One region of the Peribacillus sp. NPDC097675 genome, then DNA from elsewhere that is predicted to be linked to it. Evidence: riboswitches for the same ligand, from Rfam matches in the RefSeq annotation. Region 1 holds a riboswitch; each other region holds the start of a gene.
What was found. A riboswitch is a leader RNA that binds a small molecule or an ion and turns the genes downstream of it on or off. The one in region 1 is predicted to bind cobalamin.
Positions count from the first base shown of each region.

Region 2: it holds a riboswitch for cobalamin, as region 1 does, so the genes downstream of both, ACQKL5_RS17240 (ABC transporter substrate-binding protein) here and ACQKL5_RS17075 (hypothetical protein) in region 1, are expected to answer to the same signal.
Region 3: it holds a riboswitch for cobalamin, as region 1 does, so the genes downstream of both, ACQKL5_RS19615 (hypothetical protein) here and ACQKL5_RS17075 (hypothetical protein) in region 1, are expected to answer to the same signal.

Region 1 is NZ_JBNNSK010000011.1:189,545-198,390, forward strand. Features, by position in the region: gene ACQKL5_RS17055 (PucR family transcriptional regulator) at 1-220, opposite strand, end outside; gene ACQKL5_RS17060 (MetQ/NlpA family ABC transporter substrate-binding protein) at 361-1,185, opposite strand; gene ACQKL5_RS17065 (MBL fold metallo-hydrolase) at 1,746-2,564, shown strand; cobalamin riboswitch at 2,643-2,838, shown strand; gene ACQKL5_RS17070 (hypothetical protein) at 2,902-3,054, opposite strand; gene ACQKL5_RS17075 (hypothetical protein) at 3,059-3,283, shown strand; gene ACQKL5_RS17080 (hypothetical protein) at 3,312-3,503, opposite strand; gene ACQKL5_RS17085 (YheE family protein) at 3,570-3,773, opposite strand; gene ACQKL5_RS17090 (YheC/YheD family protein) at 3,834-5,030, opposite strand; gene ACQKL5_RS17095 (YheC/YheD family protein) at 5,027-6,397, opposite strand; gene ACQKL5_RS17100 (YheC/YheD family protein) at 6,398-7,468, opposite strand; gene ACQKL5_RS17105 (YheC/YheD family protein) at 7,498-8,846, opposite strand, start outside.
Region 2 is NZ_JBNNSK010000012.1:15,064-23,909, reverse strand. Features, by position in the region: gene ACQKL5_RS17255 (ABC transporter substrate-binding protein) at 1-306, shown strand, start outside; gene ACQKL5_RS17250 (FecCD family ABC transporter permease) at 321-1,319, shown strand; gene ACQKL5_RS17245 (ABC transporter ATP-binding protein) at 1,316-2,161, shown strand; cobalamin riboswitch at 2,309-2,485, shown strand; gene ACQKL5_RS17240 (ABC transporter substrate-binding protein) at 2,674-3,636, shown strand; gene ACQKL5_RS17235 (FecCD family ABC transporter permease) at 3,644-4,654, shown strand; gene ACQKL5_RS17230 (heme ABC transporter ATP-binding protein) at 4,660-6,132, shown strand; gene cbiB (adenosylcobinamide-phosphate synthase CbiB) at 6,129-7,094, shown strand; gene cobD (threonine-phosphate decarboxylase CobD) at 7,069-8,142, shown strand; gene ACQKL5_RS17215 (bifunctional adenosylcobinamide kinase/adenosylcobinamide-phosphate guanylyltransferase) at 8,115-8,690, shown strand; gene cobS (adenosylcobinamide-GDP ribazoletransferase) at 8,687-8,846, shown strand, end outside.
Region 3 is NZ_JBNNSK010000017.1:7,793-13,857, forward strand. Features, by position in the region: gene ACQKL5_RS19600 (DUF4129 domain-containing transglutaminase family protein) at 1-1,637, opposite strand, end outside; gene ACQKL5_RS19605 (DUF58 domain-containing protein) at 1,627-2,802, opposite strand; gene ACQKL5_RS19610 (AAA family ATPase) at 2,811-3,767, opposite strand; cobalamin riboswitch at 3,956-4,175, shown strand; gene ACQKL5_RS19615 (hypothetical protein) at 4,334-4,891, shown strand; gene ACQKL5_RS19620 (ABC transporter substrate-binding protein) at 4,888-5,832, shown strand.

The DNA.
Region 1 (8,846 bases):
CATTCCAGGTGGTGTAAGTAGTCGAGGTGTTGGGTCTCTGGAGTGCTGGAGAATCAAAGAGTAACCTAAGCAAACGGATTTCATCGGCCGAAATTTCTGAGCGGGGAATCCCGAGTGTATCTCCGAATGAATCTTCAAACCAGAAATATTCCGTGATGTCTTGTGCATCTTTTTTATTGAAAAGGGAGTTCGGGAATCTATGTTTAAGCTTATTAAGCAATATGTTCACCTTCTTTCCATTCCATTATATCCAAAAAGGATAAAGGCGAAAAGAAAACGAGGGCGATGTTCAGTGATCTCATTTCAAAGTGGATTAGTAAAGGCCTGCACCACAACGGGGCAGGCCACATCCTATCTGTCTTATCTCATCCACTCAGGATTTACGAAATCTGGAAATTTTATTTCGACCACTTTCTTAAACTCGGTATCTTCTACCACTAATTGGATGTCTTTTGCAAATTGAGCGTCTATATTCTTTGAATTTACAGCAATTACATTTTGGTATGTATCTGACATGTCTTCTAAAACAAGAGCATTTTGAAGGTCCATTTTTGCCCCAATTGCAAAGTTACCAGGAATTGCCGATAGGTCGACGCTGTCCATCGCACGAGGTAAGTATGGCAAATCCATAGGTTGGAATATGATGTTTTTTGGATTTTTTGTTATATCCATTTCCGAAATGGTTAATGGGTCAGCCTCTGGATTCACTTCAATCAGCTCCTCATCTAACAAGAGATGAAGAGCACGGGCGAGGTTTGGCGGGTCAGCGGGAATGGCAAAGGTCGCCCCATCTGTAATGCTTGCTAAGGATTTGAATTCTTTCGAATAAATGCCCATGGGTGCTGTTGGAACGGTAATGATGTCAGAAAGTTCTAAAGCATGTTCTTGAGCGAAGTTGTCCATATCCACTTTGTGTTGAAAGAGATTGGCATCAATCGAGCCATCGGCAAGTGCTTTATTCGGTTGGATATAGTTACTGTATTCAACGATGTCCACTTTGTAGCCAAGGTCTTCGAGTCCCGGTTGAATGACTTCAATAGCCATGTCCGCATAGGGACCAGTCGTTGCCCCAATTTTCACTTCTTTTTTGCTTTCCGTTTTTTTAATTACAGGTTCGTCATTTCCGCAGGCTGACAGTCCGAGGGTTAATGCACATACGGCTAATATACGAGTGTTTTTTTTCATTAGAAATTCCTCCTGAATGTGTAGTAAGTCCATGTTGAATTGAAGGGATCCTATGGTTTATTGACTTAATGGGAAGTCCTGATCTTAATCTATTGATTGGATAATTTGTCTGATGATTGTCCTTACATATAAAAAACTGCCTCCGTCATTCAGTAAAAGGCAGCAAACTTAATACTCATCTTAATCCTTAAAACACTCTCTAGAGAAAAAAACAGCCCTGCCTGGTGGCAGTTCCCTGATCTCTTTAGTCACTAGTATATGGTATATTTATATTTTTTTAATATAATATATATTATTGGTAAAATACAGTAATGTCAATCACTTATGCCATATTAGAATAATTATGGAAATAACTTATATCAATAAAAATGGCAGTTCGTCTAGTTTGTCTTGTATGAAGGAATGCTTCTAGATTGTTATAAACGCTGTAGAGTTGTGCTTTTCTGAAATTTTACCGAAGTTGATGGTATTTACTTGTAAAAAGTATAAAGGGATAATACATTTATTGTAAGTTAATTAGAAGGAAAAGGATATTGGGCTATTGAAAGGGGTGGAAAGTCATGCTGAAAATGAAAACGATAAACGATGTGGTCTGTGTACAAGGAATACCGGAGGGAAGCAAATCGGGGATGAGCGTGAACATGTTTTTAACAGATGGCCTGCTAGTGGATACGGGTGCCCAAATTCTGTTGCAGGAACTGCTTCCATTCTTTGAATCCGCTGATTATGATTTAGTTGCGCTGACACATTACCATGAGGACCACACCGGAGGGGCGGCGTGGATACAGGAACATAGGAACGTTCCAATTTATATTCATCCGATGTCCCTTGATGTATGTGCCAAGGATGCTGAGTATCCTGATTATCGGAGAGTTTTTTGGGGGAACAGAGATGCCTTCCAGGCAGAACCTTTAGGTAGCGTAATCCATTCACGCACTCAAACATGGGAGCCAATCTTTACGCCAGGACATGCAAGGGACCATATGGTCTATCTGAACCATAGCAATGGGGTGTTGTTTTCGGGAGACCTGTATGTTACATCGAAGACGAAGCTCATATTGAGGGAAGAATCTGTCCCTATGATCATCGATTCCATCAGAAGGTTGCTTCAGTATGATTTTCATGAGGTCTTTTGTTGCCATGCGGGGTATGTACCGAATGGAAAGGAAATGTTCAAAAAGAAGCTCGATTATTTAGAAAATCTGAGTGGGGAAATATTACGTTTGTATGATCAAGGCTTAGAAATCCATGAAATTCAGCAAATCATATTGCCGAACCAATATCCACTTATCGAAATATCCGGACACGAATGGGACTCGGAGCATATTATCACGTCAATATTAAAGGAAAATGGATTGCTCTTTAGAGGGATTAACTAGAAAGGGTCTCAAGAACAATGACAATACATGAGCCTCATTGTATTCGAAGTGATAATTTGATACAGTTAAATGGAAAATAGTATACGCCTAGAAACGGGTGCAGATAGAATCATGTCTATCTGCTTAAAAGGGAAGACGGTTAAAATCCGGCGCTGTCCCGCAACTGTAAATGAGAGCGATTCGAGTAAGGCCACTGTCTTTAACGATGAAAGATGGGAAGGTTCGAAAAGCGATGATCATGAGCCAGGAGACCTGCCTGTTTTTAGCACAACATCAAGGACCTACGAGGATAGGGGGTGTTAAGTGCGAAAAATTAGCAAGAACATGCTTTCATTTTTTATAAAATGGAATGGGCATGGTCATCTTTGTTATGTTTCGTTTGCACTTTAACAACTTCTATTGGAGAAGTTGTTTTTTGTTTTGTATAAGTCCATATTCGGACAATTTCAGGAAGGTCCTGTTTAGCAGGATAGTTATCTATGGGGGGCATTTCATTGTTTGGAACAGTTGAGCATTTCACGGACCATCTAAAAGCGCAGATCATGCGTAATCTATCGGCAGAAAAAACGGTTTCTTTATTTGATTGCCATGCAAGACTGATTGAAGAAATTAAGGTGCAAGCAGAAAGCACAAACGATAAGAAAGCTTATGAAGCAAATCTTGAAAAAGCATATAACCAAGTTAATCTAGAATTGTTCGGACACCAAGAAAGCAAGTAAGAGCCACCCAGAAGGGAAGCTCCATATATTACTGTTTATTTATATTCGGTTTGGTCTCATCATAAAAGTCATGAGCTTGTTCGATGTTCAAGGTATCCGCAACTTCATATACATTTCCGCCCGCAAGTCCTTCATTGATATAACGATCGACATCGAGGAAAGCGGAGTCCTTGCCGTCATACTCGGTATCCTTCAAAAAGGTGATCTTTTCTTTATCCAAATGAAATCCCTCCTCGGCTTTTTTATAGTGTTGCCAAAGAGGGTTTTTTTATTCTGCATAGAAAAGTCATTCGTAGACGTGGTATACCATTAAATCATGGATCATGCTCGTAAGCTTTTCTTCATCTGGCTTTGCAGGCGGATTGGCAATCCACTCGATGGACCCGTCTTTATGATAGAGGGCTTGAACGGCTAGCTTATTGAAGTAAAAGGAAAGTTTCCATCCGGGTAAATTCTTGTGAAGTGGCTTCCATTGAAAGTGTGTAATCATATGTATAACCTCCATATAGCTGTTTCTCATTTCATTATAATGGAAAATGGCTAATGGAGGTTATTTTCTTATCTGATTAGGAAAAGTTAGTTCTATGAAAAGGTTTTTTAAATGCAAAAGGCGATTCTCTTCAATTTCTTCTTCGTCAAATTGCATCGGCTTCGAATTCACTTCATAAATGAAGAGAGTTCCGGAAGTATCTTCGCCGATATCGATGGAAAATTCCCCGAGAAAGCCGAACTTCCTGGAAAGGATGATTCCACATCTTTGAGCTATATCTGATAACTTCCGATTCAACTTTCTCGTTTGCAGGTGCTGATAAGGGAAAAGCTTCCCGCCCCTTGGTGTATGGGTCGTGATTTCCTGAGTCTGTGACATCCTCACACCCTTGCCGGTCACTTTATAGAATCCATTTTCATAGTGGACAAGAATCCGGTAATCATATCGGTGTCCATTCAGTTTTTTTGGAATAACAGCTCGTTGGGCAAGGTACCCCTTTTTCAGAAGGGATGCCTTATTTGTATGCCAAAAAGACGAGAAATCAGGGTATGATTCTATATGTTTCAGGCTAGAAAATTGAAGCGTACCATCCGTCTTCTCGAGAAGTGTGTAAATTCCCTTGCCTTGGCTTCCTTTGCATGGTTTTAAGTAAATATGTTTGTGGAAATGGAAAAAATCCGAAAGTTGCGCTGGTTTTGTTAAATCAATGGTTGACGGAAGATGGCGGGCTAAAGATCCATCTTCCGTCAATGCTTCGTACATCAAATATTTATCCAGGAAACAGGGATTGAATAAATGGATATGTTGTTCTTTAAAAAAGGAGATGAGTTGTTGAAAGCGTGATGACGCTTCAAATCCCCTTTTAGGAATGCGATTATAAACGATATCTGGCAGCGGAACCGTCACTGCATTCCACGAGCGGGTTTCCGAAGAAAAAATGAAGCCATTCATGGGTTGGGATAGCAGGGACTCGCTCGTGAACACATATGCCAATATCCCATGATCCAATAAATAGAGTGATAAGTTTTGAAAAAGCGTCAAATTCCCCCCAATACCTAATTCCTTTTTATGATCATGGGAAGTCAATATTCCGACGACGAGCACCCGGTTGCCCGGGAACAATCTAATCGGAACGAGCGTCTGATCTTGATGATCTTCCTTAAAAGGAATTTCCCCATTTGCCGCTCCGGCATAAAGCTGGACATTTTCTTGGTTATGGTTCCATTGTTCAGAGGGTACATCGTAAAAGATATTCATTTCTGTACACCGATAGATTGTGTAATTGTTTGTTCAGTGAGATAAATCGCATAATCGAGACTCAGCTTCCTCGTTAAAAGTTCAAATTCCTTTAGCTTCGGGTGGGAGAAGATAGAACGGCCAGGCTTTGAATTGGCTTCAAACATCCATACTTGCCCTTTTTTATCCAAACCGAGGTCAAACCCGATTTCCCCGATGATGCCATCTAGATGTCCTTCGATACTTTCACTTAATATCAAGGCAGCATCTGATAACTTTTCCTCGACTTTTTTTGCTTCCTCGTCATCTCCATAAAGTTCGGCGACCGTTTTGATGACTCCGCCGCTTTTAATATGGGTCGTCACGCTACCGGCCCCGGAAATTTTTGCGGCGATGGCCGTAACTTGCCAAACGCCATTGCTATCCTTGTTCGTGTGGACCCTGAAATCCACTGGACGGTTAGAAGATTTAATTAACGGGATGCCTTGCTGGACAATCAGGTTTTCAAGTGGCCGATTATGAAAGACATGTTTAAGGATGGCTTCGAGTGTAGAGAATTTTTGTAGTTTATTTTCCTGTGCCTCGTTTTTATATCGGCAATAATAGACGTCTTCATGTTTATCGTAAAGAATTTGATGAATGCCTAAGCCAAGGCTGCCATGAATGGGTTTAATATAGACTTGACGATAATGCGAGAGTAGCGTCTCGACGACAGATAATGATTGAAAGGGATAAGTTTCAGGCAGGAAAGGCAAGGCCCGATCATCCGCATTCAACCGTTCATACACATCCCATTTATTGAAGAAGCCGGGATTGTACCATGGAATCTTATATTCCTTTTGGAACTTTTGTTTCACTGCCTTAGGACCGTCCCGGTTTTCCGTCAACCGGTTCGGTAGCCGGTCATATACGACATTGGGGAAAGGGAATTCATTGATCTGCCAATTCTCTTTTTCGTATACATATCCTTTAATCGTTTCTTGGTCCCAATTGATGACATTTTCACCGAAAATAAAGGGGATACAGCCGGTGGTCTGACTTAGAGAAAGCAGTTTGGAAAAAAAGCTCGAGCGTTCGCCGAGTGGCTTGTTGGAAATACCGGTGAAGCCCGATGAAAAGATGCCGATGAGCGGTCCGATGTGGAGGCTCTTGCCGTATATAAATAGATGAAGGGGGGTATCGAGCTCATTGAACATCAATGAATCTGCAAGCTTACTTGACAGCACGATCGATTGGTTGGTCGCTGGGTTCGGCTTTACGGTGGCAGGGCATGAATGCTGACCAAAATAGATTAATTCGATATCCTCCAACTTCCCAAGTTCAGAGGGATAATAAAGGACCTGACCTGGAATGTTGGATATCTCTGCAGGATAAGTCTTTCTCACCATTTATTCACCTGCTTTCAAAAGATGTTCGGCTAGATATTTGCTATATCTGAATGGAGCTTGATAGATTTCTTTCATGGACTTTGGTTGAAGAGTTTGCACAATCTTCCTACCGGGCTTGGAGTTGATATCCAAAATCCAAATTTGCCCTTTCTTATCGATTCCAAGGTCCACTCCAAGTTCAAATAGCCTGTGAAAAGCTGCTTCGGTTTCCACCGGGAGAGTCCGAAGGATATGCTGGATCGTTTGTTCGACGATAATAGGAATTGCCTCAGGGCTTTTTTTGGCGAAAGACTCAAGCGTGAGGGCTTCCCCGCCAGTGGTCAGGTTGGAAGTAATATGGTCTGGTTTTCCAAGACGAACTCCGCGTCCCCGTTCCAACCACTGGTTCTTTTCATTTTTTTGAAGCAGGATCCGTAAATCAAAAGGTTCATTTTTCTGGGTACTCAATTCTAAATAAGGCTGGCACAAGTAACTATAGCGGGTTAATAGATGTTGCAACCATTTATTCAGTTGTGATGTAGATTCGAATTGGCGGTCATATTTCATCCCTTTTTTGGTCATGGAAACAGTGGTGCCTTCCTTTGTTTTTGTCAGAAGGTAAATGCCAAGACCGCCTGATCCAAACTCGGGCTTAATGATGATCTTTTCCAAGCGTTCCAAGTGGTCGATGATTTCATCGGATGTCGTCACCCGTACCGTTTCTGGGAAAAAAGCCTGAAGCAGGGGATGGGTTTTCAATGTTTGATAAACGTCCCATTTACCAGGAAGGCCCAACCCAATGAAGTTCGAGTTTTCTTTTAACCAATTAATTTTCTCGCGTATGTCATTGTGTTCACGTGATAAACCGTGGAAACAGCGGTCATATATAAAATCAGGAAGATCGAATGAGGCCGAACGCCAGATTTCTTTCTCTCCATCAAAACGTTCTCCCTTGATTTTCTTCAATTCAACGTCAACGTTCTCTGGCACGAACTTACAAACATTCATATCGAGTGATTTAGCCGATTTGGCCAGTTCAGTAAAATATTGATGTTCTTGTGTATCTTTCGTGGACATTAGCCCTATCAGCACGTTCCAGCAACTCCTTTTATCGATGGTCTTCACTCACTAAGCGCAAGCATGAATTCTATAATGGACTTTACAGATGGACGAAATGTTTCATAGTTTCCTTGGAATTTTTTCGAAGGCTTCGAATTCACCTCAATAATCCAAGGATGTTTATCCATATCAAGCGCCAGGTCGATTCCCAGTTCCCCAAATAATTCCGGATGGTTGTCATCCAGTGCAAATGCTGTCTTTTTAGCTAATCGAATTAGGCTCTGATATAAACGCCCGGCCTCTTGGTGATCGAATATTTCCTTTAAAAAGTCCGATCCGTTCTTCATGACCCCTCCCTGGGCGAGGTTGGAAACAATATTCCCGGGATCCCCAATCCGTGCAACCATGGAGGTGACTTTCCATTGATGCTCCTTGTTTTTATGAAGCAGGATGCGGAAATCTACTATTTTCTGATCGATTTCGAACAAGGATATTCCCTTTTGAAGAATGTAGGCTTGATTTCTACAGAACTTTTTCATGTCTACGAATAATTTTTCTTTGGTTTCTATAGTATGGATAGCGTGAGTTGTTCCTGCATGTTCAATTATCCACCGTCCCGATGACTCGGTCAGTTTGCAGATATTCTTCCCTTGGCTGCCTGTAGAGGGCTTTAAGTAGCTTACTGGATGCTGGTCTAAAAATGTCATGAATGATTCCTGCTCATTAAAAAGTTCGGTATCCGGTAAATGTGGGAGCAGGCTATATTCCGAAAGCAGGAGTTCATGCACGTCATGTTTTGAAAGGAAACGACCGTTGAACATGGGGATGGCCAGGGATTTCAACTCTGTCAGGAAATTTTCGAATGCGGGTTTCCCTTCCAATTTTCTAGAGTGAATCCGATTGTAAAATACATCGGGAATGGGAAGCGGATGGGGCTCCCAGCCATTTCTCCTTGGCCAATATCCTGTAAGGGTCCCTTCTGACAAAGGTTGTGGTTTTGCCAAAAAGAACGGGAAACCTTTCTGATGACAATAGGTTGCCATCTCCTGATAGAAATTCTCCATTTCACCAAATGTACCAGTCTGCTGAGGGATCTGGTTGATGAGGACAGCAAGGAAAGGTCCAATCTGTATCGTTCTCTCCCCCGTATCAAAGGAAACCGAAACCGGGTCTGAAAAAGAAGGCAGAGATAAAAAATGATTCATATCATGCGAAATCTTTATGGTTGAATCACGTGAGGAGAATGGTTGGACAAGTACTGGTACAGAACGTCGTCCGGCAATAAGTGTAAGTGGTTCTCCATATTGAAGGCCCCATTCCTGAAATAGTACTTCTTCGACAAACAACAGTGCTTTCTTTCTTGTAGCAGCGGAGTTTACCTTAATAAAAACTTGTTGAAATTTCAAGGTCA
Region 2 (8,846 bases), on a different contig from region 1:
TTCACGACAACACAGCCTGAAGATCTAACAAAGAATAAGGTAAACGGACAGGACTGGAGTCAGGTGAGGGCTGTACAAGAAGGAAATGTATATAAAATCCCACTGGGTATTTATAGATGGTTCCCACCAAGTGGCGATGCTCCTCTTATGTTAAAATGGATGGCTCAGAAAAATCATCCCGAGTTATTCGATTATGATATGAAAGATGAAATCACAGATTATTACTCGGAGTTCTACGATTATGATGTAACGGAAGAACAAGTAGAGAACATTCTTCACCCATCTTCTGAAGCCGCAAAACAGTAAAGTAGGGAATGAAAATGAAAAAATGGAAAACGATCCTCTTCTGGATCTTGCCCGTTGCGATGGTTCTCCTGTCATTGAGCATAGGTCGTTATGGAATGGATTTAGGGACTCAAATTAAAATATTGTTTTCAACCGTGTTTCCAATTGAACCAACATGGACACAGATGGAAGAAACAGTGGTCCTTCAAATTCGTCTGCCGCGAATTTTACTGGCCCTATTAATCGGTGCCGGTTTATCCATTGCAGGCGCATCCTTCCAAGGGATGTTTGGTAACCCGCTGGTCAGTCCAGATATCTTAGGTGTGTCTGCGGGTGCTGGGTTCGGTGCATCGCTTGGAATCTTATTGATGGGACATGGCTTTGCCTCACAAGTTTTGGCACTTGGCTGTGGTCTAGCGGCCATCGTTTTCACGTTCATAATCAGCGGCAAAAAAGATTCACCGGTCTTCATGCTTGTATTGGCTGGGGTCGTCACCTCCGCCCTTTTCCAAGCGTTGATTTCGTTGATTAAATTCGTCGCCGACCCTGAGGAGAAGCTGCCAGCCATTACATACTGGTTAATGGGAAGCCTTGGAACGGCCACATACAAGGATCTATATGTGGGCGGGCCAATTATCCTTGTTGGCATCTTGATCTTGTATTCACTACGCTGGAGAATCAATCTACTGACCTTGCCTGAGGATGAGGCAAAATCGCTAGGTATCCCGGTCACTAGATTGAAGTGGACAGTCATTCTTGGTGCGACGCTAATTACCGCTTCTTCTGTAGCGATAGCCGGTATCATCGGCTGGGTAGGTTTGATTATCCCCCATGTGGCAAGGATGCTTGTCGGGAACAACAACCAGCTTGTCCTCCCGGTATCCCTATCGATTGGTGGCGCTTATTTACTACTGATAGATAACCTGGCTCGTTCTGTAACGGCTACGGAAATCCCACTATCGATATTGACAGCCATTATCGGCGCACCATTCTTTGCAATTCTACTTAGAAAGACAGGAGGTGGGTGGTCATGAAAATCGAGGTGCGGGGAGGAAATTTTTTCTATGCAAAAAAAAGAGAGAAAGCTCCTTTCCTTTACCAGACCGACATTGACTTTTCGTTGAATGATGGAGAGATCATGGCGATCCTTGGTCCGAACGGTGCAGGAAAGACTACGATGTTAAAATGCATCACCGGCCTCCTGGAATGGAAAAAAGGTCAAACGTTGATTGACGGTAAACCACTTACTGCGCTATCACGCAAAACAATCTGGAAACGAATCGGGTATGTTCCACAGGCGCATAAGATGGTTTTCGGATTCACTCTTGAGGAATTGGTTATTATGGGGAGGGCACCCTATATCAGTACGCTGTCCCAGCCTTCTGCAAAAGATCGGGAGGCGGCCATCGCCGCTCTTGAAATGGTTGGCATTGCCCATCTTGCCAAAAAGTCCTGTAACTCTGTCAGTGGTGGGGAATTGCAACTGGCCTTGATTGCTCGGACGCTGGTGTCTGATCCGGATGTATTGATTCTCGATGAGCCGGAGTCGCATCTTGATATTCAGAAGCAAATCGTCATTTTACAGACCCTAAAGCGGTTATCGCAAGAGAAGAACATTTCTTGTATTATAAACACCCATTATCCGAACCACGCATTCTACTTGGCAGACCATGTTTTGATGACTGCCAAGGAAAAACGAGTGGTATATGGAGAGGTCCGTGAAGTGATGACGGAAGCCCGGATGAAAGAGTACTTCGGAATTGAGATGAAGAAAATCATTTACGAGGAAGAAGACGACTTTTTGATTGAAACAATGGTGCCGAAAGATCTAGGTCTTTTACGTGATCAAAGTACATGCCGTTTTAATAACTTTTAATCGAGAAAGAAGGTAGCCAAACCGATTGGTTGCCTTCTTTTTGTTTTCGAAAATGATTGGAATCTAATGAAAGGTAGTTTGAGAGTAATCAGAAATATCATATAATACGTTTTCCGAAATAGTGTATAATGAAAGGCAGTGAAATTATATACATATGAACGATTTGGTGTCTGAAAAGACTTGAAAGGGAAGTTGGTGAAATACCAACGCGGTCGCGCCACTGTAAATGGGAGTAAACGGACGAATGCCACTGTATGAATGTATGGGAAGGCGCCGTTAACAATGACCATGAGCCAGGAGACCTGCCAAAATTCGTACACCGGTTACCTACGCGGATAGGGAGGTGTGTGGCAGAGCTATGCGTCCGTATTTGTGCCATACAAGCATCTTCCGTTTTAATGGGGGATGTTTTTTTGTATGCCTGGGACAGTACATACAACCCATTGTAGAAGGTTAAGAATGAGCTATTTTAAAAGAAAATAAATAAACGCAAGAAAGATGGGGGTTTTGTAATGAGGAAGATGTGTAGTCTCGTTTTTGTGCTAGGGTTGACAATCAGTATGCTGATTGGCTGTAGCGATATATCCAAGGAAGGAATAGAAGAAAAGCAGTCGACACAAGGTGAAAATCAAAGCTTCCCGCTTACAATACGAGATGCAGTTGATGAAAAGGTCACCATCGAGCAAAAGCCGGAAAGAATCATCTCATTAATACCGAGTAATACCGAGGCGGTCTTCGCTCTAGGTTTAGGAAAGAAAGTTATCGGAGTTTCCGAGAATGATAATTACCCGGAAGAAACAAAAGACATCCAAAAAATTGGTGGAATGGAAATAGACACTGAGATGATTGTATCCTTAAAGCCGGATATTGTTCTTGCCCACGAGAGTGTTCATAATTCAAGAGAAGGCATCCAGCAGCTTAAGGATGCTGGAATTCCAGTACTTACCGTCAACGATGCTCAAAGTTTTAAAGATGTGTATGCGTCTTTAATGATGATTGGGGAGGCAACAGGGGAACTTGATAAAGCAAAGGAAATCGTTACGACGATGGAGAAAAAGGTTGAAACGATCCAAGAAAAAGCTAAGACCATTAAGGATGAGGAAAGAAAAAGCGTGTTAGTGGAAGTTTCGCCGTCACCAGAAATTTATACGACGGGAAAAAATACTTTCATGGACGAAATGTTGGGCATCATTTCAGCGGATAATGTATCGGGTGGATTGGACGGATGGGTCAAACTTGATGAAGAGTCATTGATTGCGGCCAATCCAGATGTCATCATTACAACCTATGGTTATTACACAGGTAACCCAGTCAAAGAAGTCACGGGACGAAATGGATGGGATAACATCAAGGCAGTTAAGAATGGAGCAGTCTTCGATGTCCATTCGGACCTTGTTACTCGATCCGGTCCAAGGCTTATAGAGGGAGTAGAGGAACTTGCCAAAGCAGTCTATCCGAACGTTTTTGACAACTAAACGGGCAATGGCCTATTTATTTACTCTATCATTCTTGATTATCTCGATGGTGATTGGTATCTCTATAGGCTCGGTATCAGTTCCGGTACCGGTGCTCTTACAAATCATAGGCAAGGAAGTTCTTCATTTACCCATTGCCGGAGAACCGGATGAGACCTTGACGAATATCGTGATGAACATCCGTTTGCCGAGGGTGTTGCTAGCAGGTTTGGTTGGTGCCTCTCTTGCAATTGCAGGGGCAGCATTTCAAGGGCTGCTTCGGAATCCTTTGGCTGATCCTTACACATTGGGAATCTCTTCAGGCGCCTCGCTTGGTGCCGTGTTAACATTGTTTTTAAATATCTCATTGCCGTTTTTTGGCCTATATACATTGCCTACATTAAGCGTTCTATTTTCTTTGATGACGATTTTTTGCGTACTGATCTTCGCCAGAAAAATGGATCGATCCATGAAGGTGGAAACGATTATTTTAACAGGTATCATTTTCAGCTCGTTTCTAAGTGCCTTCATTTCATTGATGATTGCATTGACGGGAGAGGAATTAAGGCAAATCATTAGCTGGCTGATGGGGAGCGTCTCTATGCGCGGCTGGAATTATATTGCGATTATTCTGCCATTTTTCATCGTCGGTTCACTGATTTTGATGATGAACACCCACGAACTGAATGCCATGACGTTCGGGGAAGAGCGCGCGAGGCACTTAGGCGTGAATGTTCAACGGAGAAAAATGCTGATTCTGGTAGCGGGTTCGATACTGACTGGTGCGGCCGTCGCCGTTTCAGGGACGATTGGCTTTGTAGGGTTGGTCATCCCTCATTTGGTCCGCAGGATTTGGGGACCTGACCATAAGCACCTTCTGCCTTTATCACTGATTGTGGGAAGCGGCTTTCTGATATTGGCTGACCTGGTGGCGCGAACGATTATTGCACCTACAGAATTGCCGATAGGTGTAATTACCTCATTGATTGGTGCGCCGGCATTCGCGTTTATTTTATTAAAGAGACGGAGAGAAGGGTAAAAAGCATGCTTGAAGTGAAAGGGTTAACAGGGGGATATGACAATAAAGCTGTATTGGACTCTGTCTCGTTTAATGTGCAAAAGGGAGAGCTTTTCGGCATTTTGGGACCGAACGGAAGCGGAAAAACGACGTTATTAGGCATGCTTAGCGGTATCCTGGAGTATAAGGCGGGTACCATCGGAATCAAGGGGAAAGACCTACAGGAATATTCGGCCAAACATTTGGCACAGGTCATAGCTGTCCTGCCGCAGCATTCCTCATTAGCTTTTTCCTATACGGTAAAAGAGACCGTTTCTCTTGGGCGATATGCCCATCAAAGAGGTTGGTTTCATAGTTGGACTGACGAAGACGAAAAAATTGTTCAACGCGTGATGAGGCAAACAGGAGTGACGGATTTTCAGGAAATGCAATTTGAACGGCTATCAGGCGGAGAAAGGCAGCGGGTTTTATTGGCTCAGGCCCTTGCGCAGGAACCAGAAATCCTTTTTCTGGATGAACCGACGAATCATCTGGACCTTTCCTATCAAAAAGAGCTTCTCGATTTAATGAGGAAAATGGCTAAGGAGCAACAATTAACCGTCATTTCAATTTTTCATGATTTAAACTTGGCAGGCCTATATTGCGATCGGTTGATGTTGCTTGAAAAAGGTCATGTTCAGGTGATAGATGTTCCGAATGAAGTACTTCAACAGGAAAGGATTCAGCAGATTTACCGGACGAAAATTGAAAAGCATCCACACCCAGCCTTGCCAAAGCCGCAAATGTTCATTGTACCTGAGAAGCATGCTGGGGAGTTCGCTCCCTTGGAAATCAATGAAACTCACCTGAAGCAGAATTCAGAGTTCCTTCATTTGAGTTCGCCCATACCACTTAGGACCATGTCATCGGGTGTAACTGGTTCTGGAACGGGATGGCATCAACATTTCGTGAATCGTCATGTCCATTACGATTATAACTGCGAAGACCATCTTGCCGAAATGGCTGATTATTTAAAGACATACGGCTTCGAACCGCAGGAAACCGTCGGAATGATGACAGCCGTTTTTCTTGATACAGTGGCATACCGACTTTTACGGGATGGAGATTTTTCAATATTCGTCATGGTGACGGCTGGTGTGGGGAATGCCATCGACGCTTCTTTAGCAGATAAGCATTCATGGACATCGTCTCCTGGTACGATCAATACCTGGGTCTTTGTGAATGGCCACCTGGCGGAAGAAGCGTTCATTCACAGCATTGTGACGGCAACTGAAGCAAAAGTAAAAGCGCTTCACGATTTACACGTTCTTGACCAGGTGACAAAAACATGGGCGACAGGAACATCAACGGACAGTATCTTGATTGCGGCTACACAAAGAGGAACAGCCCTTCAATATGCAGGGACCATCACACCGCTTGGCAAATTGATTAGCCGTGGTGTGTATGATTGTACGGTAGAGGCAATTGAGAATAGTCGGAAACGGATTGAGGACCTATGATTTACTACCATCTTTATGCAATTACATTGGCATTTTTCCTTGATTTGTTAATAGGGGATCCTCCTAATTGGCCGCATCCGGTTAAATGGATAGGATCGCTGATTAATAAGCTTGATGGAGCTTTCAATAGCGGAAGAAGTAAAAAGCGAAAAGGACTGTTCATGCTACTGATCGTCTTACTGATCGTGTTGGTAGTGACATCCATGACAGTCTATCTGGCTTATAGGGTTCATCCTTTTGCCGGGATCGTCTGGGAAGCGCTCGTGATATCTACGACAATTGCCCAGAAAAGTTTAAAACAGGCCGGAATGGATGTTTATGAACCACTACATACGCAAGATATGGCCCAAGCACGGGTGAAGCTTTCTTATATTGTCGGTCGTGACACGGCTGATCTAGATGAGGCGGAAATCGTCCGGGGTACCGTTGAAACGGTGGCTGAGAACACGAGTGATGGTATCACGGCTCCCCTGTTTTGGGCTGCCATCGGCGGTGCACCGCTCGCCATGATGTATAGGGCAATCAATACATGCGATTCCATTGTCGGGTACAAAAATGATAAATATGGTGATTTTGGTTGGGCCTCCGCCAAGCTTGATGATATCGTGAACTGGATTCCGAGCCGATTGACCGGGTTCTTAATGTTGCTCGGTTCGATATCAGGGCATCATGGCTGGAGAAGACGTTGGACAATCTTATTCCAGGATGCAAAAAAACATCCTAGTCCGAACAGCGGATGGTGCGAAGTAGGGGTTGCGGCTCTCTTGGGAGTCCAATTGGGAGGGAGAAATGTATACAAAGGTGTGGTGTCCAACCGTGCCAGGATGGGCGTTTCAATTGTTCCGCTAGAAGCGATTCATATACAAAAAACGATTACCATCATGCATCGGGCTTCCTTTTTATTCTTGCTGATGCTTTGGTTAGGAGGACTTATATATGCAATTACCAACTCATGGATCTAATCCGCACTATCTATACGAAGCATTGGGTATCGATATGCCACAATCGTTTCTCGACTTCAGTGCCAACATCAACCCTTTGGGTCCGCCTTCTAGTATAAAAGAGAGATGGCCAGGGTTTTTTGAAGGGATTTTGGAATACCCCGATCCACATGCTTTGGAACTGACGCATTTGATTGCCAAAAAGGAAGCACTTCCTGAAGCATGCGTGCTAGTGGGGAATGGAGGAGCCGAAATCATAACGCTTGTGGCGAATGAATTGGCGAATGAACGTGTTTTGATCATTCAGCCAGCTTTTGCCGAATATGCAGAATCCTGTTTGGCAGCGGGCTGCAAGGTAGACTTTTTTCAACTTGAAGCCCCTAGTTGGGAACTTGATTTAGAGCGATTAGGTCCTCTTTTGCCTGAATATGCAGCAATCTTTTTATGTACGCCCAATAATCCCACGGGGATTTCCTACAAAAAGGAGGCAGTTTTGGAATTAATCCAAGCATGTCAAAAAGCTGAATGTTTAGTTGTGGTGGATGAGGCCTTTTATGATTTTACGGATACAGCCTTTTCCTATGCACCCCTTATTAAGAAATTCCCTCATTTGCTGATTTTACGATCGATGACGAAAATTTTTTCCATACCCGGCTTGAGACTGGGTTACCTGCTGGCTGACCCAGGCATCATTACTAGGGCTAAGGCCTTTAAGCCACAGTGGAGCGTCAATCATATAGCCATGGAAGTCGGAAAGCTCTGTCTGGTTGAGGACGAATATGTAAATAGAACAAGAGTATACATTCAAGAGCAAAAAAAGAGTTTATTTCGCATTTATAAAGAATTGGATATGGTGGTGTCCGATAGCACGGTGAATTTTTACTTGGTCCAAGACGAATCCATGTCCCTTTTCCCTTTTTTATTGAAAAAGGGGATTGTGCCACGCCACACCGTTAATTTTCCAGGTTTGGATGGTAGGTGGCTCCGGTTTGCCGTGAAGAGCCAACAGGATAATGAGGCACTGATGGAGGGGGTAAAACAGTGGAGAAATCGTGGCTCTATTTTATAACGGGAGGCGTTCGCAGCGGCAAAAGCAGCTTTGCGGAAAAAAAGGCGGTGGACCTTGCGATTCAATCGGGAGGGACCTTGCATTACCTTGCATGTAGCCGTAGTACCGATGCCGAAATGGAGAAGCGTATTGACCGGCATCGAAAGGATCGGGAGAGTAGTCCACTTGCTTGGACGACATCGGAATATCCGACAGATATAACACGGATCGGGCAGGCTCTGAATTCAAAGTCAATCGTGCTGCTCGATTGCCTCACAACGTTGTTGGATAACGAATTATTCCTTCCGGGTGTTCCTCTTGATGAGGACTTCTTATATGAAATATTCGCGAAAATAATTAATGGAATCGATGAAATCAGGAGTAAAGCTCAATGCTTGATCATCGTCAGCAATGAAGTGGTACAGGAGCCTATTTTTCAAAATGAATTCCTGCATATATACGGAAAAATGCTCGGTCAGCTTCATCAATCGATCGTAGACAAGGCTGACGAGGCTTATCTTGTGGAATCAAGCATTCCTATAAGAAAGAAAGAGGGTATCTCGGAATGAATACCTGGATCGGTTTTTTAATTAACCTACAATTTTTTACGGTATTCCCCATAAAAAAACAACTCCCGATGGATAAGAAATATATTCACCGGGCAATTCAAACGTTTCCTTTAGTCGGAATATTTCTAGGTTTGATTTTAGGGGGAGTGCTATATG
Region 3 (6,065 bases), on a different contig from region 1:
GAAAAATAAACCTCCACCCATGAATGAGCATTATTATTTGTAACTTTATACGCAGACTCACCCTTATAGATTGATCTTTCCCCTTCAGTATATCCCTTTACCCACCTTGCCGGTATATTGGCAGCTCTTAATAAAATGACCATCGCCGTTGAATAATTATCGCAATACCCAATTTGGGTCTCAAACAAGAATTGGTCCACATAATCCTGATTATCACCTGGGTATGGAATATCTTCTTTAGAATACCTAAACTCAGGGCCGTCAAAATGGTTTTCAATCGCCTTTGCTTTATCGTACCAATTGTTCTCATTCACCGTAAGTTCGTTGGCCAAGTCATAGATACGAGCTGGCAATCCCTCTGGAAGCTGCGTATTGTTTTCCATGAGGGCATCCATCGTTTCATCCTGTTCAGTAACTTTTCTTAATTCAGCCAGATCGTACCTGGGCATTTCATAGACCAGGTCATATTCTTTAGTAATAGGGCTCTTGCTGTTTTGTTTTTCTGTGAGGTACTTATCCGTATTTTTATAATACTTAAACCAATCCACGTTCTCGGCCTCTATCCTTTTCAAGTAACCTGATTGTGGATGAAGAATGTGAGAATAGCTTTCTAGCATATTTACAGTTGTATTCATTTCTTTTGTTTGCAACACTTCAGGAACCTCAAGTTCTTCTATGCCAGTCAAATCCTGCCCATTAGAGAGCATGATATACTCTTCCATAGCATCTACACCCACCCAGCCTTTTCCGGTGTAGATATCTTTGTTTTCCACCTTCCAATAATGTCCGGTCGTTGCCGTATTGTAAAAAACGACCGTGTTATCCGGTTCGATTGACCCTCCAAGAGAAGAATCATCTTCATCGTATCCCACCCGCTTATCTAGGGAATCACTATCATCATCATTTCCTGTCACTTTATCGGAATAAGAAACGATAAACGGTACAGGGTCCGGCCACTTAGGAGAAAACTTCGGTGCAGAAAATCCGACTAGGGCGCTTAATAAGATCATCCCGGATAACATGAAGATCCACTTCTTGAATGGGCCTCCTGAAAAAACAAACCGCTCTTGTATGGACAAGCGTAACATCGCCAACACACCAAGCATCGAAAAACCGATAATGATGATCCTGACAATCGCCGCATCCCCATCATAGGGAGTGAATGTATCAAGAACTGATATAAAAATAACCGTTAGCATATAAAGCAAAAAAATGTTTCGCCTTACTGTCACCCAGTAATGTACCAAATACGTCACAAGCCAAAGAAGCACGAAAAATAAAAGCGTTCGAAAGGGGTTAGAAAGCATCTCCCACTTCCCCGCATAAACATTCGAAAAGTTAGCCGTTAAGTCCAGTAAATCTCCAGTAAGCCATTTGAATGTCATGAAAGGGACGGACGAATAAAAGAACTGGATGGCGATTAATATAAAGGCACTCACGAGGATAAAGCGCACAATCCAATGAATGCGAAAATAGTGTAAAAGTAAGGAAAGGACCACAAACACAACAAAAATCAGGATATCTCCCGTATCAGTAAGCTTCTCTACAGGTCGTAACCATTCGGTAATTAATAGAAGGCCAAATGCATATAAGAGAACTGACATCCACCTTTCCATTTTGGTAGTATCAGCGTTCATTTGCCTTCACCTCAGTTCGTTCATTTAGAAGGTGTCCCTGCTCAAAGAAGCTAAGCTTTATTCCACGCGCTAAAGCTGCCAATCTCGCATTTTTTTCTTCAATCGTGAAATCATCCTGGCTTTTCACGCATAACAACGTCATTTGGTTTCCTCCGAACGCACTCACTCCTTCTAGCTTTTCCATCGTTAAATCGGTGATCACAAATATTAGAGAAGCATTCGAAGGCACGATTCCCTTCTGCAACTTGCCATTCCAAACATTTAGGCTCGTTGCTTTGGCTTTTGTGAGCTGGTAAAAGATTTTCCTTCTCTGTTTACTTCCTCCTCTAGCCGGTATGACCTCCTTCGATCCGGTACTAACCAAACCAACATCCATGCCCTTTTTTATCAAGGTATGTACCAAGGAAGCCGTAAGTATGATAGCTTCCTCGAAAAAGGGAGAAGCGTACTCATCAAGCATGATGAATGTATCACGGCTTTTCTGTTCCTCAAATTCCTTTGTCATGATTTCACTTGTTCTGGCTGTAGCCTTCCAATTTATCCAAGACAATTGATCACCTGGCTGATACTCTCTAATTCCTGATACTACTGAATGTTCCCGCTGCCTTTTTTTCGTAGACCCTACTTGGCCTTGAGTGAATACATTTTCCAAGCTCTTGTAAGGTAACTCCTGATACGTCGGAAAAACGGTAATTTTCAAAGGGGAACGCACTGTCGCTTCCTTTCTATAGAGTCCAAAAAAGTCCCCTATGCTAAAGCGAACCGCATGCAAGAAATGTTCACCCCGTGGCAGGTTATCCAAGGTATATGTCAAATTGAAAGACTGTTTAAATCCTGGAATCAAAAGTGTTCTTTTTGTCAATTCCATCGGTAACTCCTCTTCTACTACCATATACAAAAGAGGTAGTCGGTTTTTACGAGAAAATACCAATGTTATTTCCACAGAATCCCCAGCCTGGAATTCCTGTTTACTTATTCTTCTCTCCACATCAAAAGCTTGCAGCGGGTAAAACATCAGAATCATAGAGTACACAGCAAACGGCAAAAAAGTATAGAAAATGAACCAGCTGATGAATCCACCTTGAAACATCGCAAAACTGAAAGAAAGTAGCAAAAGTAAAACAATGCCGCTAACCCTTCTATTTTTCTTTAATAAGGTAAACATGCTCCCCATTAGGTCACTGCCCTCTTCACTGGCACCTCTGTCGTAGCCACAATTTCATGAATCACCATGTCAGCATTCACCCCTGCATAATTCGCTTCAGGATTAAGAATTAGACGATGGGCAAAGACATATGGAACCAAGTGCTGCACATCATCTGGTAGGACATAATCCCTTCCATTCAAAAGCGCATAGGCTTGGGATGCCTTCATAAGGGCAATTGAGCCACGAGGGCTGACCCCAAGATACACACTTTCATGTTTACGAGAGTGATTGGCGAGCTCGACGATATACTTCTTTATAGTCTCATCCACTATCACGGACTTCGCCTCTACCTGCAAATCTTTCAACTCTTCTAAAGTAATGACGGATTGCAACTCTTCAATCGGTGCGGTATATTGAGCCCGGTGCAGTACCTCAATCTCTTCTGCTACTTCCGGATAACCCATTTTCATTTTTAATAGAAAGCGATCCAACTGCGCCTCTGGAAGAGGGTATGTACCTTCGTAATCTATTGGATTTTGAGTAGCCATGACGAAAAATGGCTGTTCCAATTTCCTTGTCACCCCATCGACCGTCACACTTGCCTCTTCCATCCCCTCAAGCAGGGCGGATTGCGTTTTCGGCGATGTTCGGTTGATTTCATCAGCCAAGATAATATGGCCCATGATTGGTCCCGGCCTGAAAATAAATTCCTGTTCCTTTGGGTTGAAGATCGACACACCCGTTACATCAGACGGCAGCAAGTCGGGTGTGAATTGTATCCGTTTGAAATCTGCACCGATGGACTTAGCAAGGGCCCGGACCATGACGGTCTTACCCACACCTGGCACATCCTCCAACAAGACATGTCCCCCGGAAAGGAGAGCCACAAGACTCAATTCAGCTATATCCCTTTTCCCAATAATGACCTTTTCTATATTTTCTAGAATCATATCCATTTTTTGATTCACCTGTTTATAAACCATCCTCTACCTCCCATGCTTTCATAAATCATTCAAGTTCAACTCTTATATATTCGACATCCTTTTTACAATAACCTCCAATTTAATCCTATAAAGTGAGTTTACTAGATAATTTATCCTATAAGCTATATTCTTTGAAATTTTTTCACTATTTATGCAATTAGGTATGCTAAAATGGTGCTAAGTGAATATGAACCATGCAGAAAATAGGTGCTGACTTGTCAGCTTAATAGGGAATTCGGTGTAAAACCGAAGCTGTTTCCGCAACTGTAAGTGCTAATGAAATAAGGAATATACCACTGTTTGAGGATGAATCCGCACGCACGATACCATTCATTCATATCAAATGGGAAGGTTCTTAGAGTAAAAAGACGCACGAGCCAGGAGACCTGCCTTTTTTTTATCGTATTTTGCTCTTCGGAAGTTAAGAGGATTGTACGGCACTCTTCCATCTTTTTTCTAATTCTAGATACATAGATGTCCGTTTGCCGACCAATACCTTTGGTCGGCTTTTTCTTTTGCCGACGAACTGCAATGCATAGGCCATTCACACTACCAGAAAAGGAGGAATCATTTTGACAAAGAAAGATCTTCGTTTTGTATGTTACCCATTCATGCGCGAAACGGCCTCGACCGTCGATTATGAAATCCGTACCGATTCATTGACGACACAGATGGGACTGGCAGCTTCGTTAACGAAAGAGATTCCTGAAGTTTACAGTGATTTAATGGAACTGTTGCCGATGGCTTATCACTTAAATGGTTCTGTCCGTGGAAAATTAGCCATAGCCGAATCCGATCTAAACCGTCTTAGTGACATTTATGACTTTTATGTAGCTGAAGTAAAAGAAAGCATCGAAACATTCGTGCTTCCGCAAGGCTCAACGGTTTCCTGCATTTTGCACACCTGCCGCAGCGAAGCCAAAAAATCTGTCCGGGCCCTGCATATAGTCAGTACGGAAAAAGAGGTACCGTCTATCCTTTTTGATTATGCTCATTTGCTGGCTAATGTTCTTTTCGTGATGGCTGTCTATGTCAATAAACAGTTGGGCGTTAAAGAGATTCCTTTTATCAGCAAATCATATCCAACCAAACCGATGAAAAGAAAGTGGAGGAATAAATCATGAAAAGAACGTTAAGGTTCAGTTGGATCGCCCTTCTGATGGTGGTCCTTTTCCTTACAGGATGCGCCACAAATGATGAGCAAAAGTCCACAGAAAAAAAAGCTACAACAGAAGAGTTCAAAGCCTATACCGTTACCGATGATAGTGGTAAAGAAATCACCTTTGATAAAATCCCGGAAACCGTCGTTTCCCTTCAACCAAGTAATACAGAGATTTTATATGCCCTAGGTGTAGGCGATAAAGTGATTGGAGCTACGGATTATGATAATTATCCTGAAAAAGCTAAGGAAGTTGAACGTGTTTCCGATTCGATGACGATTAATTCCGAAAAAATCATCGCTTTAAAACCAGATCTCATCATGGCCTATACAATAGGCGATGAAGCAGCATTGAAGCCGCTTGAAGATGCGGGAATCCCTATTTTTATCATAAAATCAGCAGTGAATTTCGATGATGTATATGGAGACATCAATCAAATCGCCGAGGTCATGGGCGTAAAGAAAAAAGGGAATGAATTAGTCCAGACAATTCAAACACAAATCAAAGATGTTGAAGACAAAGTGGCGAGTGTTGATTCTAAAGAGAAAACATATTTTGAAATCAGCCCTTCTCCTGAAATTTATACAGCAGGAGCGGAAACCTTCCAACAAGAGATCTTAGCTTCTGCCGGTATCGAAAATATCTTTGTCGACCAAAAGGGCTGGGCGAAAATAGCTGATGAAGAAGTCATCAAGCGCAACCCAAATACCATTATTACAACCGTTGGCTATGTGGAAAATGCAGTGAATGAAATCAAATCCCGCAAAGGCTGGGGAGATGTCGACGCAGTGAAGAAAAATCAAGTATATCAGCTTAACGAAGACGTCATGTCACGTCCTGGACCGCGCATCGGGGAAGCTGTAGAACTAACCGCCAAGACCGTATATCCGCAATTATTCAAATAAAGGAAACACCAAACCCGCATGAAATTAAACATGCGGGTTTGGTGTTCTAGTTTTTATGCATTTTGTTTATACCCTTTCATTTGATAAAATGAATTATCCCATTTTGACGATTCGAGGTAATGAATATGTATAAAAAATTCTTTATATGGGTCTTTACCATCGCCCTTCTTTTAGGTCTCCTAATCACTCTTTCAAAATAAGAAAAACCCGACTCCAAAATTTGGAGTCGGGTT